DNA from 2 places in the Diaphorobacter sp. J5-51 genome. Region 2 is predicted to be linked to the other one. Evidence: predicted binding sites of a transcription regulator. Region 2 holds the regulator's gene; the other holds the start of a gene.
The links. Region 2 encodes FNR, which switches genes on or off when oxygen is low (the NO sensors DNR and NnrR bind a similar motif). Its sites were predicted from a motif close to TTGATNNNNATCAA; they were not measured.
Positions count from the first base shown of each region.

Region 1: OX89_RS09210 (hemerythrin domain-containing protein) is a predicted target of FNR. The motif match lies at 4,023-4,036, and genes of this name have one in related genera.

Region 1 covers NZ_JSYI01000070.1:34,216-41,761, forward strand. Annotated here, with positions in the region: gene OX89_RS09180 (ABC transporter permease) at 1-326, shown strand, start outside; gene OX89_RS09185 (ABC transporter ATP-binding protein) at 329-1,171, shown strand; gene OX89_RS09190 (MlaD family protein) at 1,171-2,148, shown strand; gene OX89_RS09195 (ABC-type transport auxiliary lipoprotein family protein) at 2,166-2,843, shown strand; gene OX89_RS09200 (CsbD family protein) at 3,088-3,303, shown strand; gene OX89_RS09205 (hypothetical protein) at 3,380-3,958, shown strand; gene OX89_RS09210 (hemerythrin domain-containing protein) at 4,106-4,612, shown strand; gene OX89_RS09215 (sensor domain-containing diguanylate cyclase) at 4,792-5,724, shown strand; gene OX89_RS09220 (MarC family protein) at 5,728-6,366, opposite strand; gene OX89_RS09225 (SDR family oxidoreductase) at 6,366-7,112, opposite strand; gene OX89_RS09230 (dienelactone hydrolase family protein) at 7,220-7,546, shown strand, end outside.
Region 2 covers NZ_JSYI01000085.1:21,876-29,421, forward strand. Annotated here, with positions in the region: gene ccoN (cytochrome-c oxidase, cbb3-type subunit I) at 1-671, shown strand, start outside; gene ccoO (cytochrome-c oxidase, cbb3-type subunit II) at 691-1,323, shown strand; gene OX89_RS12065 (cbb3-type cytochrome c oxidase subunit 3) at 1,355-1,492, shown strand; gene ccoP (cytochrome-c oxidase, cbb3-type subunit III) at 1,517-2,434, shown strand; gene ccoG (cytochrome c oxidase accessory protein CcoG) at 2,474-3,922, shown strand; gene OX89_RS12080 (FixH family protein) at 3,965-4,237, shown strand; gene OX89_RS12085 (hypothetical protein) at 4,265-4,534, shown strand; gene fnr (fumarate/nitrate reduction transcriptional regulator Fnr) at 4,578-5,321, opposite strand; gene hemN (oxygen-independent coproporphyrinogen III oxidase) at 5,493-6,875, shown strand; gene OX89_RS12100 (sulfite exporter TauE/SafE family protein) at 6,879-7,546, shown strand, end outside.

The DNA.
Region 1 (7,546 bases), on a different contig from region 2:
CCATGCCGCTGGTGGCCCTGTGGACCACGCTGGCGGCGCTGGCGGGCGGCATGCTGGCTGCGGACCTGACCATGGGCATCTCGTCGGCCTACTTCGCGCAGGCCCTGCCTGCCGCCGTGAATGTGTCCAACCTGTGGCTGGCGATGTCCAAGTCGGTGGTGTTTGGCGTGTTCATCGCGCTCATCGGCTGCCACTGGGGGCTGCGCGTCAAGCCCAACACCCAGAGCCTGGGCGAAGGCACCACCGCCTCGGTGGTGAGCGCCATCACCATGGTGATCATCGTGGACGCGCTGTTCGCCGTCGCTTTCAAGAACGTGGGTTTCTAGCCATGGATGCCACCCGCCCCGCCGCAGACGCCGACACCCGGGCCGTGGTTGATCCGCCGGTGGTGGACATCCGCGGCCTGGCCACGGTGTTCGGCCGGGGTGACGAAGCCTTCACGGTGCACGACGACCTGCAGCTCACCGTGCAGCGCGGCGAGATCCTCTCGCTCGTGGGAGGCTCGGGCACCGGCAAGACGGTGTTGCTGCGCCACATCCTGGGGCTCACGCGGCCCACGCGCGGCAGCGTGGAGGTGCTGGGCCGCTCGGCGACTGAGCTGGTCGGCGGCGAGCGCGCCAGCAGCCGCGTGGGCATGCTGTTCCAGCACGGGGCGCTGTTCTCGGCCTTCAACGTGCTGGACAACATTGCTTTCGCGCTGCGCGAGCTGGGCACGCTGCCGCCCGCGCTGGTCAACGACGCGGCCATGGTCAAGCTGCGCCTGGCGGGGCTCAAGCCCGAGCACGCCACGCGCATGCCGGCGGACCTTTCGGGCGGCATGATCAAGCGCGTGGCCCTGGCGCGCGCGCTCATCATGGACCCGCCGCTGCTGCTGCTGGACGAGCCCACGGCGGGGCTGGACCCGAGCAGTTCCGACGAGTTCTGCGCGCTGCTGCGCGAACTGCATGCGGCGCTGGGCCTCACGGTGATCATGGTCACGCACGATCTGGATACCCTGTACGCCCTGTCCACGCGCGTGGCCGTGCTGGCCGACCGGCGCGTCATCGTCACCGGCACGCCGCAGGAGGTCGCGCGCTTCGACCATCCCTTCATTCACCACTTTTTTCTCGGAGAACGCGGCCGCCGTGCCATGGCCCAGCCGCCCGCCGCCTCTTCGTCCAAGGAAGCCTGATGGAAAACAAGTCCCATGCCCTGGCCGCAGGCATTTTCGTGATCGCCGTGGCGGCGCTGCTGGCCGGCCTCGGCATGTGGCTCACGCGCGACCAGACCGATTACCAGCTCTACGAGCTGTCCAGCAAGGACAGCGTGAGCGGCCTGCAGCCCCAGGCAGCCGTGCGCTACAAGGGCGTGGCCGTAGGCAAGGTCATGCACATCGGTTTTGACCCGCAGGTCTCGGGCAACGTGCTGATCCGTATCGCCGTGAATGCGGACGCGCCCATCAGCCCCACCACCTTCGCCACACTGGGCTACCAGGGCGTGACGGGCCTGGCCCATGTGCAGCTGGACGACGCGGAGGCGCCGCTGCCCGCGCCGCCGCCGGGCGCCAGCGGCCTGCCGCGCCTGCCGCTGCACAGCTCCTCGTTCAGCCAACTGGCCGAGCAGGGCCCGGCCATCCTGGGCCAGGTGCAGGAGGCCACGCAGCGCATCAACACCCTGCTGGGCGACGAGAACCAGCAGCGCTTTTCCACGGCACTGAAGCAGTTGGGCGACGCGGCGGGCAGCATCGACCAGCTCGCGCGCCGCCTGGACAACACCGTGACCACCCGGCTGGACCCCGCGCTGGCGGGCGTGCCGCCGCTGGTGCAGGACACGCAGCAGACCCTGCAGGCGCTGCGCCAGGCGGGCAGCAGCGCGGCCACGGCCGCCAACGACGTCAGCCAGGCCATCCGCACGCTGCAGGCCGAGGGCGGCGCGCTCGACGAGATCGCCGCGGGCGCCAAGTCGCTGGCCGGCGCGGCCGACCGCTTCGGCCGCGTCACGCTGCCGCGCATCAACCATGCGGCCGACGAGACCGCGCGCGCCGCACGCCGCCTGGGCCGCACGGCCTCGGGTATCAACGACAACCCGCAGTCGCTCATCTACGGGCCCGGTCGCTCGGCCGCGGGACCGGGCGAGCCCGGTTTCACCGCCCCCGCAGCGCAGCCCTGACGCATTGCAAGGACCCTATGATGACTATCAAAAAGATAGCTGCTAGCGCTTATCAGATAAGCGCTAAGGCCATATTTTGCTTAGCATCCCTGGCCCTGGTGGCGGGCTGCTCCATCCTCCCCGAGCCGCCGGTGCGCGCCGATGTGTACGACTTCGGCCCCGGCCCCTTGCAGGCGCCGGGCCCCGCGGCCAGCGCGCCGCTGCCGCCGATCGCGCTGGCCGAGGTGACCGCCACGGGCCTGCCCGAGGGCAGCACCGCGCTGCTGTACCGGCTGGCCTATACCAACGCCCAGCAACTGCGCCCCTACACCCAGGCGCGCTGGAGCCTGCCGCCCGCCGTGCTGCTGCACCAGGCGGTGCGCGAGCGCCTGGGCCAGCGCCGCGCGGTGCTCTCAGGCGACGACGGCATGGCCGTGTTGCTGGAGCGCGGCCGCATGCCCAGCGTGCTGCGCCTGGAGCTGGAGGAGTTCAGCCATGTGTTCGGCGCGCCCCAGGTGAGCGCCGGCCTGGTGCGTGTGCGCGCCGTGCTGGCCGACGCGAGCACTGCGGGTGAGACGCTGGTCGCGCAGCGGGTGTTCGTGGCGCGGCGCGATGCCGCCACGCCCGATGCCGCCGGCGGCGCCAAGGCCCTGGCCGATGCGGCGGCCCAGGTGGCCGAAGAACTGGCCGCATGGGTGGAGCAGTCCGGCCGCTGAGCGCCTGCGCCCTTCCCACCCCCAGAGACATGCTGCGCATGTCTCTTTTTTTTGCCCACCGCGCACCGGCGACGGGGCGCAGGCCTACGTGCCGCTGTCGCCCTGGGCTGACGCGGCTTGCGTGCGCGCACCGACGCGCTGCCGCCGGGCACCTGCCTAGAGTCCATTCATCGCCTCGCAATGCCCGGCGCCGTACAGGGGCCAGGCAGGCGATCCCTCAACAACCGCCACAGGAGAGTGACGTATGAACGAAGACCGCATTGAAGGCAACTGGAAGCAGTTCAAGGGCAAAGTGAAGGAGCAATGGGGCAAGCTGACCGACGACGATTTGGACGTCATCGCCGGCAAGCGCGACCAGCTGCTGGGCAAGCTGCAGGAGCGCCACGGGCTGGCCCGGGAGGCAGCCGAGGAACAGCTCAAGGGCTGGGAACAGCGCAACCCCGACTTCCGCTACGACTGACGCAACGCGCCGCAGGGGCACGACTCGCGCGCCCTGCGGGATCCAATTTCCATCACATTCATCTGGAGGACATTCCATGAAAAACGCACGCAATCTGCTGGCCCTGGCGGCCGCTGCCCTGATGGCCACTTCGGGCATGGCCATGACCAAGGAGGAATACAACGCCGGTAAGGACCGCATCGGCGCTGACTACAAGGCCGCCAAGGCGCAGTGCGACACCCTGAAGGGCAACGCCAAGGACGTCTGCATGAAGGAGGCCAAGGGCCGCGAGAAAGTGGCCAAGGCCGAGTTGGAAGCCCAGTACAAGCCCAGCGACAAGGCCACCTACAACGTGAACGAGGCCCGTGCCGACGCTGACTATGAAGTGGCCAAGGAAAAATGCGACGACCAGAAGGGCGACGCCAAGGACATTTGCGTGAAGGACGCCAAGGCCGCCCATGTGGCCGCCAAGGAAAACGCCAAGGTGCAGCGCGCGCAGGCCAAGCCCGCCGACTCCACCGCCGAGAAGCGCGCCGATGTCGCAGAGGCCAAGAAGGACGCCGCAGAGGCCCAGCGCGAAGCCAACTACAAGGCTGCGAAGGAGCGCTGCGACACCATGAGCGGTGACGCCAAGGACAAGTGCGTGGCCGATGCCAAGCGCACCCACGGCCAATAAACCGGCAAACACGTGCAGCCCCGCCTCTGGCGGGGCTTTTTTTGTCCCCACGAGCGGCACCGACATGACATGTGTCAATACCGCCGGTGGCGGTTTTTCTTAAGCTCGCGCCGCTTCACAACGCCGCACAGGAAGGAAAGACCGCCCATGGCCGCATTGCAATGGTCCGAGGAACTCGCACTGGATCTGCCGCAGATGGACCACACGCACCAGGAATTCGTGGCACTGCTGCAGGCCGTGGAGAGCGCCGATGACGTGGCGCTTATCGGTGCCTGGGAAGACCTGGTGGCGCACACCGACGCCCACTTCGCCCAGGAGGACCGCTGGATGCAGGCCACCCGCTTTGCCGCGGGCAACTGCCACAGCACGCAGCACCAGGTGGTGCTCAAGATCATGCGCGAGGGCACCGACCGCGCGCGCCAGGGCGAGCTGCATGTCCTGCGCGAGATGGCTGCAGAGCTGGCCGTATGGTTCCCCCAGCATACGGACGCCATGGACGCGTCCCTCGCCCAGCACCTGCGCCGCGTGGGCTTCGACCCCGCCACGGGCAGCGTGCAGAAGCCGGGCGCGCTGCCCGACGATCTGATCCACGGCTGCGGTGGGGCCTGCTCTTCGGGTGACGACACCCCCGCCCAGCCCGCCGCCGTGGCCTGAACGATCGGCCGGCTCAGCAGAACTGCAAAACTGGGGCGGTGCGGCGCCGCGCCGGGTGCGTGTGGCGCTTGGCGACAGGTTGTGCCGGAGTGGCGCGGCGTGGCGTCCCGCGCCCGCCACGGCCGCTGTCGCGTCGCCCTGCTAAGCTTGCTGCGTTTTCACGGCCAGCCGGAGCCCCCATGACGCCGCATGAACCACCCGAAAGCGCGCTCTATCGCACCCTGCTCGAATCCACGCGCGCCATTCCGTGGAAGATCGACTGGGCCACGGCGACCTTTGCCTACATCGGGCCGCAGATCGAGGACCTGCTGGGCTGGGAGCCCACCAGCTGGCGCACCGTGCAGGATTGGGCCGACCGCATGCACCCCGACGACCGGGACCGGGTGGTCAACTTCTGCATTTCGCAGTCCCAGTCGGGCGTGGACCACGAGGCGGACTACCGCGCGCTCACCACGGGTGGGGATTACGTGTGGATCCGCGACGTGGTGCATGTGGTGCGCGACTTGCAGGGCAATGTGGTGTCGCTCGTGGGCTTCATGTTCGACATCACCGAGCGCAAGCAGAACGAACACCAGCTGCTGCAACTGCAGCAGGAGCTGCAGGAACTGTCATTCCGCGACGGGCTCACGGGCGTGAACAACCGCCGCAAGTTCGACGCGGTGTACGAGCGCGAATGGCAGGAGGCGCAGCGCACCGGCGAGCCGCTGTCGCTGCTGATGTTCGATGTGGATTTCTTCAAGAGCTACAACGACCAGTACGGCCACGTGGAGGGCGACGAGTGCCTGCGGCGCGTGGCCCGCGCGCTGCAGCAGGCCGCCCACCGCCCGCGCGACTGCCTGGCGCGCTACGGCGGCGAGGAGTTCGTGCTGCTGCTGCCCGGCGCGGATGCATCTTCCGCGCGCGCGGTGGCGCAGCGCTGCATGCAGGAGGTGGCCCACGCCGGTATCGTCCATGCGGCTTCGCCCCTGGGCCAGCAGCTCACGGTGAGCGTGGGCATGGGCACGGCCCTGCCCGGCACGCAGGATGACTCCAAGCGGTTCCTGGAAACGGTGGACCGCTGCCTTTACCGTGCCAAGCACGCGGGGCGCAACCGCATCGAGGCCACGGCCTGACCGCTATGAACGCGCGGCCAGCACCGGGAACAGCTTGCTCAGCCCGTCGGCCATCACCTCCACGGCCAGCGCCGCGAGGATCAGTCCCATGAGCCGCGTCATCACGTTGATGCCCGTCTTGCCGAGCACGCGCTCGATGGGCTCGGCCAGTGCAAAGCACAGCGCCGTGGCCGCGCCCACCACCACGCCGTAGCCCACCAGCGCCAGGTGCTGCCAGATGCTCTGCGCGCGGTCGGCGTAGATCACCACGGTGGACATGGCCGCCGGCCCCGTGAGCAGCGGGATGGTCAGCGGCACCACGGCGATGCTGCTGCCAGCAGCCGCCTTTTCGGCGCCCTGCTCCAGCTCGTGGGTGTGCGGCTTGGCCTCGGCCGGCTGGGCATTGAGCATGTTCATGGCGCTGATGAGCAGCAGCATGCCGCCGCCCACCTGGAAGCTCTGCAGCGAGATGTTGAAGAAGTCCAGGATCTGCAGGCCGATGAGTGCGCAGGCAGCAATCACGCAGAACGCGCTGAACGCCGCCACCTGGATGGTGCGCCGGCGCTGCGCGGCGTTGAAACCGCTGGTGTAGTGGATGAAGAACGGCACGATGGCCAATGGATTCACGATGGCCAGCAGCGTGATGAGCGGCTTCAAGTCCATCAGCGGCCCCCGGCAATGTCCATGAGCGTGGCCGAGGTGTAGCTGGCCGCGTCCGACATCAGCCACACGATGGCCTCGGCCACTTCCTCGGGCGTGCCGCCGCGCCCCATGGGCACCTGGCCTGCCAGGTCGCGCACGCGGTGGGGCAGGCCGCCGCTGGCGTGGATATCGGTGTCGATCAGGCCGGGGCGCACGGCATTCACGCGGATGCCCTCGCCGCCCACCTCGTGCGCCAGGCCTATGGTGAGCGTGTCCAGCGCGCCCTTGGACGCCGCATAGTCCACGTACTGATGGGGTGCACCCAGCCGGGCCGCGATGCTGGACACGTTGACGATGCTGCCACCGGCACCGCCATGGCGCGTGCTCATGCGCAGCACCGCCTCGCGCACGCAGTAGAAGGCGCCCAGCACGTTGATGCTGAACATGCGCCGCAGGCGCTCGCCGTGCATCTCGTCCACGCGGGCAGGGCGGTCCACCACGCCCGCGTTGATCACCAGTACCGTGAGGCGCCCCAGGCGGTGGTCCACGGTCTCGAACAAAGTCACTACGTCGGCCTCCACCGCCACATCGGCCTGCACCGCGATGGCGCGCCCGCCCGCGGCCTCGATCTGGCGCACCACGCCGTTCGCGGCTTCGGCGTGGCGCAGGTAGTTGATGGCCACGGCCCAGCCGCGCTGCGCGGCCAATAAGGCGGCGGCAGCGCCGATGCCCCGGCTGCCGCCGGTGATCAGAACAATCTTGTCCATGTACGGGTGACTCCTGCAAGAATGGCGCATTGGAACAGGTTTGCGGCGCTGACGCGTATCGTCCACGCGCCTGCATTCCCTTCGCTCAACGCCTCAGGAGACACGACATGGGACAGTGGGTGGACCTTACCGCCAGCGACGGATTCACGGCCCCCGCCTGGGTGGCGCGCACCGACGGCGCGCCGCGCGGCGCGGTGGTGGTGCTGCAGGAGATCTTCGGCGTCAACGCCCACATCCGCGCCGTGACCGACCGGCTGGCCATGCGCGGCTACCTGGCGGTGGCGCCGTCCACCTTCGCGCGGGTGCAAAAGGGCGTGGACCTGGGCTACAGCGATGCCGACATGAAGGTCGGCCGGGCACTCAAGGCCGCCGTGGAGGGGTTGCCCGCGCCGGGCGTGATGCCCGACATCCAGGCCGCCATCGACTATGCCGCG
Region 2 (7,546 bases):
GCCCGCACCACCTGCACTACACCGCGCTGCCCGACTGGACGCAGTCCGTGGGCATGGTGTTCTCGCTCATCCTGCTGGCTCCCAGCTGGGGCGGCATGATCAACGGCATCATGACGCTGTCGGGCGCATGGCACAAGCTGCGTGACGACCCCATCCTGCGCTTCCTGATCGTGTCGCTGTCGTTCTACGGCATGTCCACGTTCGAGGGCCCGATGATGTCCATCAAGACCGTCAACGCCCTGAGCCACTACACCGACTGGACCGTCGGCCACGTGCACTCCGGCGCGTTGGGCTGGGTGGGCCTGATCTCTATGGGTTCGCTGTACTACCTGGTGCCCCGCTTGTTCGGCAAGGACAAGATGCACTCCGTCAAGGCGATCGAGCTGCACTTCTGGATGGCGACCATCGGCATCGTGCTGTACATCGCCGCGATGTGGATTGCCGGTGTGATGCAGGGCCTGATGTGGCGCGCCATCAACCCCGACGGCACACTGACCTACACCTTCGTTGAAAGCGTGAAGGCGACCTATCCCTTCTACGTGATCCGTGTGTCCGGTGGCCTGCTGTACCTGGGCGGGATGATCGTGATGGCATGGAATGTGTGGATGACTGCGATCTCCGGCCGTTCGGTCAAGGTGGCAATCCCTGCCGTGAACGCGGCACACGCCTGAGTCCGAAGGAGCTTTACCCATGTCCAACAACAACACATCTGCTTCGACCGGCTTCACCCACGAAAAGGTGGAAACCAACAACTTCCTGATGATCGTGCTGATCCTGATCGTGATCGCCATTGGTGGTCTGGTCGAGATCGTGCCCCTGTTCTTCCAGAAGTCCACGACCGAGGCGGTCAAGGGTGTGGAGCCCTACAACGCCATGCAGCTGGTGGGGCGCGACATCTACATCCGTGAGGGCTGCTACAACTGCCACACGCAGATGATCCGCCCCTTCCGCGCTGAGACCCTGCGCTACGGCCACTATTCGGTGGCGGGCGAGTTCGTCTATGACCACCCCTTCCAGTGGGGCAGCAAGCGCACCGGGCCTGACCTGCACCGCGTGGGCGGCAAGTACAGCGACGAGTGGCACCGCATCCACCTCGTCAACCCGCGCGACGTGGTGCCCGAGTCCAACATGCCCGCCTATCCCTGGCTGGAGAAAAACGCGGTGGACCCCGCCAGCGTGGCACCGCGCATGAAGGCGCTGCGCACCGTGGGCGTGCCTTACACCGACGAGCAGATCGCCAAGGCCGGTGACGAGGTGAAGGGCAAGACCGAGATGGAAGCCCTGATTGCCTACCTGCAGGTCATGGGCCGTGCGCTCAAGTAAGCCCGACAACCGTTAGCCAAGGAGAAACACCATGGACGTTACTTCCATGCGCATTGTCGTCACGCTGGCTTCGATGGCCTGTTTTGTCGGTATCTGGGTTTGGGCCTACAGCGCCCGCAACAAGACCCGGTTCGATGAGGCGGAGCAGCTGCCGTTTGATCAAGATTGACCCCCACCAGAACGAGAACACCTCATGAGTGATTTCACCAGCAACTTCTGGTCGCTCTTTGTGACCACGCTGACCTTGGTTGGCATCGTCGGCTGCGGCATCCTGCTGTGGATGACCGGCCGTAAGAAGGTTTCGGCCACGGCCGACAACACCACGGGCCACGTCTGGGACGAGGATTTGGTCGAAATGAACAACCCCCTGCCGCGCTGGTGGGTGTGGCTGTTCGTCATCACCATCGTCTTTGGCCTGGGCTACCTGGCGGCGTACCCCGGCCTGGGCACCTATGCGGGCAAGCTGGGCTGGACCCAGCTGGGCGAGTACGAGGCCGAGATGAACAAGGCCAAGACCGAGCTGGAGCCGCTGTATGCGCGCTTTTCGGCCATGAAGCCTGAAGACATGGCCAAGGACCCGCAGGCCATGGCCATTGGCGAGCGCCTGTTCATGAACAACTGCGCGCAGTGTCATGGTTCCGATGCCCGCGGCAGCAAGGGCTTCCCCAATCTGGCCGATGCCGATTGGCTGCATGGCGGAACCCCCGAGAAGATCCGCGAGACGATCGAGAAGGGCCGTGTCGGCAACATGCCTCCGCTGGCCGCCGCTGTGGGCTCGCCCGAAGACGTGCGCAACCTGTCGCACTACGTGCTGAGCCTGTCGGGCAGCCCGCACGACTCGCTGCGCGCCTCGCTGGGCAAGTCCAAGTTTGGCGTCTGCGCTGCCTGCCACGGCATGGACGGCAAGGGCAACCAGGCCCTGGGCGCGCCCAACCTGACCGATGACATCTGGCTGCACGGCTGGGGCGAGGCCACGATCACCGCCATGATCAACAACGGCAAGGTCAACGAAATGCCCGCCCAGGCCGGCAAGCTGACCGAGGCGCAGATTGGGGTGCTGTCGGCCTATGTCTGGGGTCTTTCCGGGCGTCAGCAGGCGGCGGCGCAGTAACGCTGTAACCTGACACTTGTAGAGCACTGCACCTTCACCATGACATCATCCAGCGAGAAGCCCCCGCGCAAGGTCATTCCCATCACGCCGGTCGCCGCCGGGGATTCGTCCCAGGCGGAGATGGTGTCGCTGTACGAGGCGCAGAAAAAGATCTACCCGCGCTCCATCAGCGGCCTGCTCTCGCGCTGGCGCTGGGCCATGGTGTTCCTCACGCAGCTGGTCTTTTATGGCCTGCCATGGCTGGAATGGGGGCAGCGCCAGATGGTCCTTTTTGACCTGGGTGCGCGGCGGTTTTACATCTTCGGGCTGGTTCTTTACCCGCAGGATTTCATCTACCTCACGGGCCTGCTCATCATCTCGGCGCTGGCGTTGTTCCTGTTCACGGCGGTGGCAGGGCGGCTGTGGTGCGGCTTTACCTGCCCGCAAACGGTCTATACCGAAATGTTCATGTGGATCGAGCACAAGATCGAAGGCGATCGCAGTGCCCGCCTGCGCCTGGACCATGGCCCCTGGACCTTTGAAAAAATCCGCAAGAAATTCCTCAAGCAGGTGGTGTGGATTGCGGTGGCGCTGTGGACGGGCTTCACCTTCGTGGGCTACTTCGTGCCCATCCGCGAGCTGGGCGCCGAGCTGCTGGCCTTGCAGGGCGGCTGGCAGATCTTCTGGGTGCTGTTCTACGGCTTTGCCACTTACGGCAACGCGGGCTACATGCGTGAGCAGGTCTGCAAGCACATGTGCCCCTATGCGCGCTTTCAAAGCGCCATGTTCGACCGCGACACCCTGATCGTCAGCTACGACCCCGAGCGCGGCGAGCCCCGAGCCCCGCGCAAGAAGGACATCGACTACAAGGCCCAGGGGCTGGGCGACTGCATCGACTGCACGCTGTGCGTGCAGGTCTGCCCCGTGGGCATCGACATCCGCGATGGCCTGCAGTACGAGTGCATTGGCTGCGGCCTGTGCGTGGATGCCTGCAACACCGTGATGGACAAGATGCAGTACCCGCGCGGGCTGATCCGTTTTTCTACGCAGAACGGTGTGGCCAAGCGCTGGAGCCAGTCGCAGATGCTGCGGCGCGTGCTGCGGCCCCGCGTGCTGATCTACACCGCCGTGCTGGTGGCGCTGTGCGTGGCCATGCTGGCCAGCCTGGTCACGCGCACACCGCTGAAGGTGGACGTGGTGCGGGACCGCGCTGCGCTCTCGCGCATCGTGGCAGGTGGCAAGCTGGAGAACATTTACCGGCTGCAGATCATGAATGCCACCGAAGGCCCCCAGCGCTACCGCATCAGCGCACGCGGGCTTGAGGGGCTCGCTGTGGCCTCGGACGCCGAGGTCGAGATTGCCGCCGCCGAGTCCCGCTGGGTGGCGGTGCGGCTGCAGATACCGTATGGCACGGTGCCGCCGGGCTCGCACGCGGTGCAGTTTGATGTGCAGGCCCTGGGCAGCGCCGCCCATGTGACGGAAAAGTCCGTGTTCCTGGTGCCGCGCTGAGCCTGTTTTTTTTGCCACTGATTACCAGGAGTTCACCCCGCCATGCCTGCAAGCCCTACTCTGGAGACCACGCCTGAGCCGTGGTGGAAGTTTGGCCATGTCTGGCTCGTCATTGCCGGGCCGGTCATCGTCATCATTGCGGGCTTTGTCACCCTGTGGCTGGCCGTGTCGCGGCCCGACCCGGTGGTGGCCGAGGACTATTACCGCCAGGGTATCGAGATCAACAAGACGCTCGAAAACCCCGAAAAAAGCCTGGCCCCGGCCATGAAGGGCCGCAACCACGCGGCCACGCCCGTGCAGGACCAGCCGCGCTGAGCGCGCCCCCGGCAGGAGACCGCAAGCATGTGGACGCAACGACTGATGTGGATTGTCTGGCCCGCCTTTTTGACGGCGTGCGTGCTGGAGATGCTGGTGTTTGCCATGGTGGACCCGGAGGACCTGCACTGGTTTGGCCAGCCGCTGGCGCTGTCGCGCCTGGGCGTCTATACCGTGGCGTTCTTTGTGTTCTGGGCGGTGTCCATGGGCTCTGGCGCGCTGACCGCGCTGCTGGCGATGTCGTCGCGGGAGCTGAACCGCGACCAGGTGCCGGGCGACGACGACCCGACCGCCTGAGCCTGTCCCTGAGCCTGTCCCTGAGCCTGTCCCTGAGTCTGCCTTAGTGGCAGGCCTGCTGGCTGTTCACGATGCCCTTGAGCGCATCCGTATCCAGTATGCGCACGTGGCGCTGCTTGACTTCGACAATGCCTTCTTCCACGAACTTGGAAAACGTGCGGCTGACGGTTTCCAGTTTCAATCCCAGGTAGCTGCCGATCTCTTCGCGTGTCATGCGCAGCACCAATTCGGATTGTGAGAAACCCCGGGCATGCAAGCGTTGTACGAGATTCAACAGGAATGCGGCAAGGCGTTCCTCGGCACGCATACTCCCCAGCAACAGCATGACCCCATGCTCGCGAACAATCTCGCGGCTCATGATCTTGTGCACATGGTGCTGTAGTGCCGTTACTTCGCGCGACAACTCTTCAATACGATCGAAAGGCATGACGCATACTTCGGCGTCTTCAAGCGCTACCGCATCGCAAGTGTGACGGTCGCTCACGATGCCATCCAGGCCGATGATCTCGCCCGCCATTTGAAAACCCGTCACTTGGTCGCGACCGTCTTCGGTGGCGACACAGGTCTTGAAGAATCCGGTGCGGATGGCAAAAAGGGATGTGAAGGGTTCACCGTTCCGGAAAAGCGTGCCGCCACGCTTGATCTTGCGTCGTACAGCAACAATGTCATCGATGCGCTTGAGTTGCTGGTCGTCCAGACCCACGGGCATGCACAGCTCACGCAGATTGCAGTTTGAGCAGGCAACTTTGATGGTCTGGAGATTCGTATGCATGGGAACCCTGTTCATGGCTTGAGCTTACCTCTGAACGGCTGGGAGACATGGAATGCCGTAGGCCGTTGGACGACTTTGAGCCGAAGTCAAATTGTCGCCACAAGGACCTTATGGGCGCTTGATCAACGTCAAGGACTCATGGGGGACTCTACGGCACAGTGATGTGAAAGTGCAAGGAATCCCGTCATGACCGTTGTTACAACAGAGCTCCTGCGTCGCTTTGACGTTCCAGGGCCGCGCTACACCTCTTATCCGACTGCTGATCGCTTTGTCGAAGCCTTTGGAGAGCGGGAATACATTCTTGCGCTGCAGCAGCGTCGCGTGGGTTCGGTAGCCAAGGCGATGCCTTTGTCGCTTTATGTCCACATCCCGTTTTGTGAATCGCTGTGCTATTACTGCGCGTGTAACAAGATCATTACTCGGCATCCAGAGCGGGCAGAGGTCTACTTGCGTTACCTCAGCCGTGAAATCGACCTGCATACGGCGCACTGCGGTGTGGGTCAGCATGTGAGCCAGCTGCATTTCGGCGGAGGCACGCCTACTTTTCTGACGGATGACGGTTTGCGCGAACTGATGGGCATGCTGAGGCGCAGTTTCGTCCTCGTTCCGGGGGGGGAGTACTCCATAGAAGTGGACCCTCGGACCGTGGATGAAGCGCGGCTGGGATTGTTGGCGGAGCTGGGTTTCAATCGCCTGAGCTTTGGCGTGCAGGATTTCGACCCTGAAGTACAAAAGGCCGTGCACCGCATTCAGCCTGCCGAAAAGGTGTTCGCGTTGGTCGATGCGGCTCGGAAGCTCGGGTTTGAATCGGTGAACGTGGATTTGATCTACGGGCTGCCGCGCCAGACACCGGAGTCGTTTGATCGCACCTTGGAGCAGGTAGCCGAGCTGCGGCCAGACCGGATCGCGCTGTATGCGTACGCTCACTTGCCAGAACGCTTCAAATCGCAGCGACGCATCATCACGGCCGAGTTGCCCATGGCTTCGGCCAAGGTGTCCATGTTGGCCCGGTCACTTGATGTGTTCCAAGAAGCCGGCTACGTCTACGTGGGCATGGACCATTTTGCGCTGCCAGACGATGCGCTGGCGGTGGCCAAGCGGCAAGGCAGGCTGCACCGCAACTTCCAAGGCTATAGCACGCAGCCCGATTGCGACCTGATTGGTCTGGGCGTTTCTGCCATCGGGCGCGTGGGCGCTACTTACAGCCAAAACGTGAAAACGCTGGACGAGTATTACGACTGCATTAACCAGGGGCATTTGCCTGTGGTGCGCGGGCTGGCGTTGACCAAGGACGACTTGGTGCGTCGCGCAGTCATCATGGCGTTGATGTGCCAAGGTGAGTTGCTGTTTGAGCCGTTGGAACAGTCTTGGCTGATTGATTTCCGCAGTTATTTCGATGCGGAATTACAGCAACTGCAAGAAATGGCGGCTCAGGGCTTGGTGAAAATCAGTGATGAGGGCGTTGAAGTTACGCCCATGGGGTGGTATTTCGTGCGCGGCGTGGCCATGGTGTTCGACAAGTATCTACAGGCTGACCGCAACCGCGCTCGCTTTTCCCGGATTATTTGACCCATGCTGTGGACGCTGGCCACGACGGCCTTCCTGATGGGGTTGATGGGAGGGGCACACTGTTTGGCGATGTGTTCTGTTCCCTGCGCGGCGCTTACGGGGCTGGGTGGCACGCCGGACGCCACCCACACCATTCAATGGGCGTCCCGTCGCGGAATCTTCCAACGGGTAGCGCAGTTTCACGTGGGGCGCCTGATCGGTTACGGCGCCGCAGGGGCGGTGGTTGCGCTGGCCATGGAGCAACTCGCATGGCTGGGGCAAAGCACCTCGGCATTGCGCCCCCTTTGGACGCTGATGCACGTGCTCATCCTCGCGTGGGGCGGGATGATGATGGTGCAAGCGCAGCAGCCGTTGTGGGTTGAGCGGGCGGGGCGTGCTGCCTGGGCGAAGGTCAAGCCCTTGGTCTCTCGGCCTGGCGGGCTCCTGACCGCGGGTGTGGCCTGGGCGCTCCTGCCATGCGGCCTGCTGTATACCGCACTGTTGACTGCCGCACTCAGCGGAAGCGTGCTCCGCGGAGCCTTGTGCATGGTCCTGTTTGGCGTGGGAAGCGGTGTATGGCTGGTGCTGGGACCGTGGACATTTGGCCGCATTCGCGCTTGGATCGGCGTGAAGGGTGGGGCGTGGGTGTCTCGGCTGGCAGGTGGCGTGCTTTTTTCCCTGGGTGCATGGGC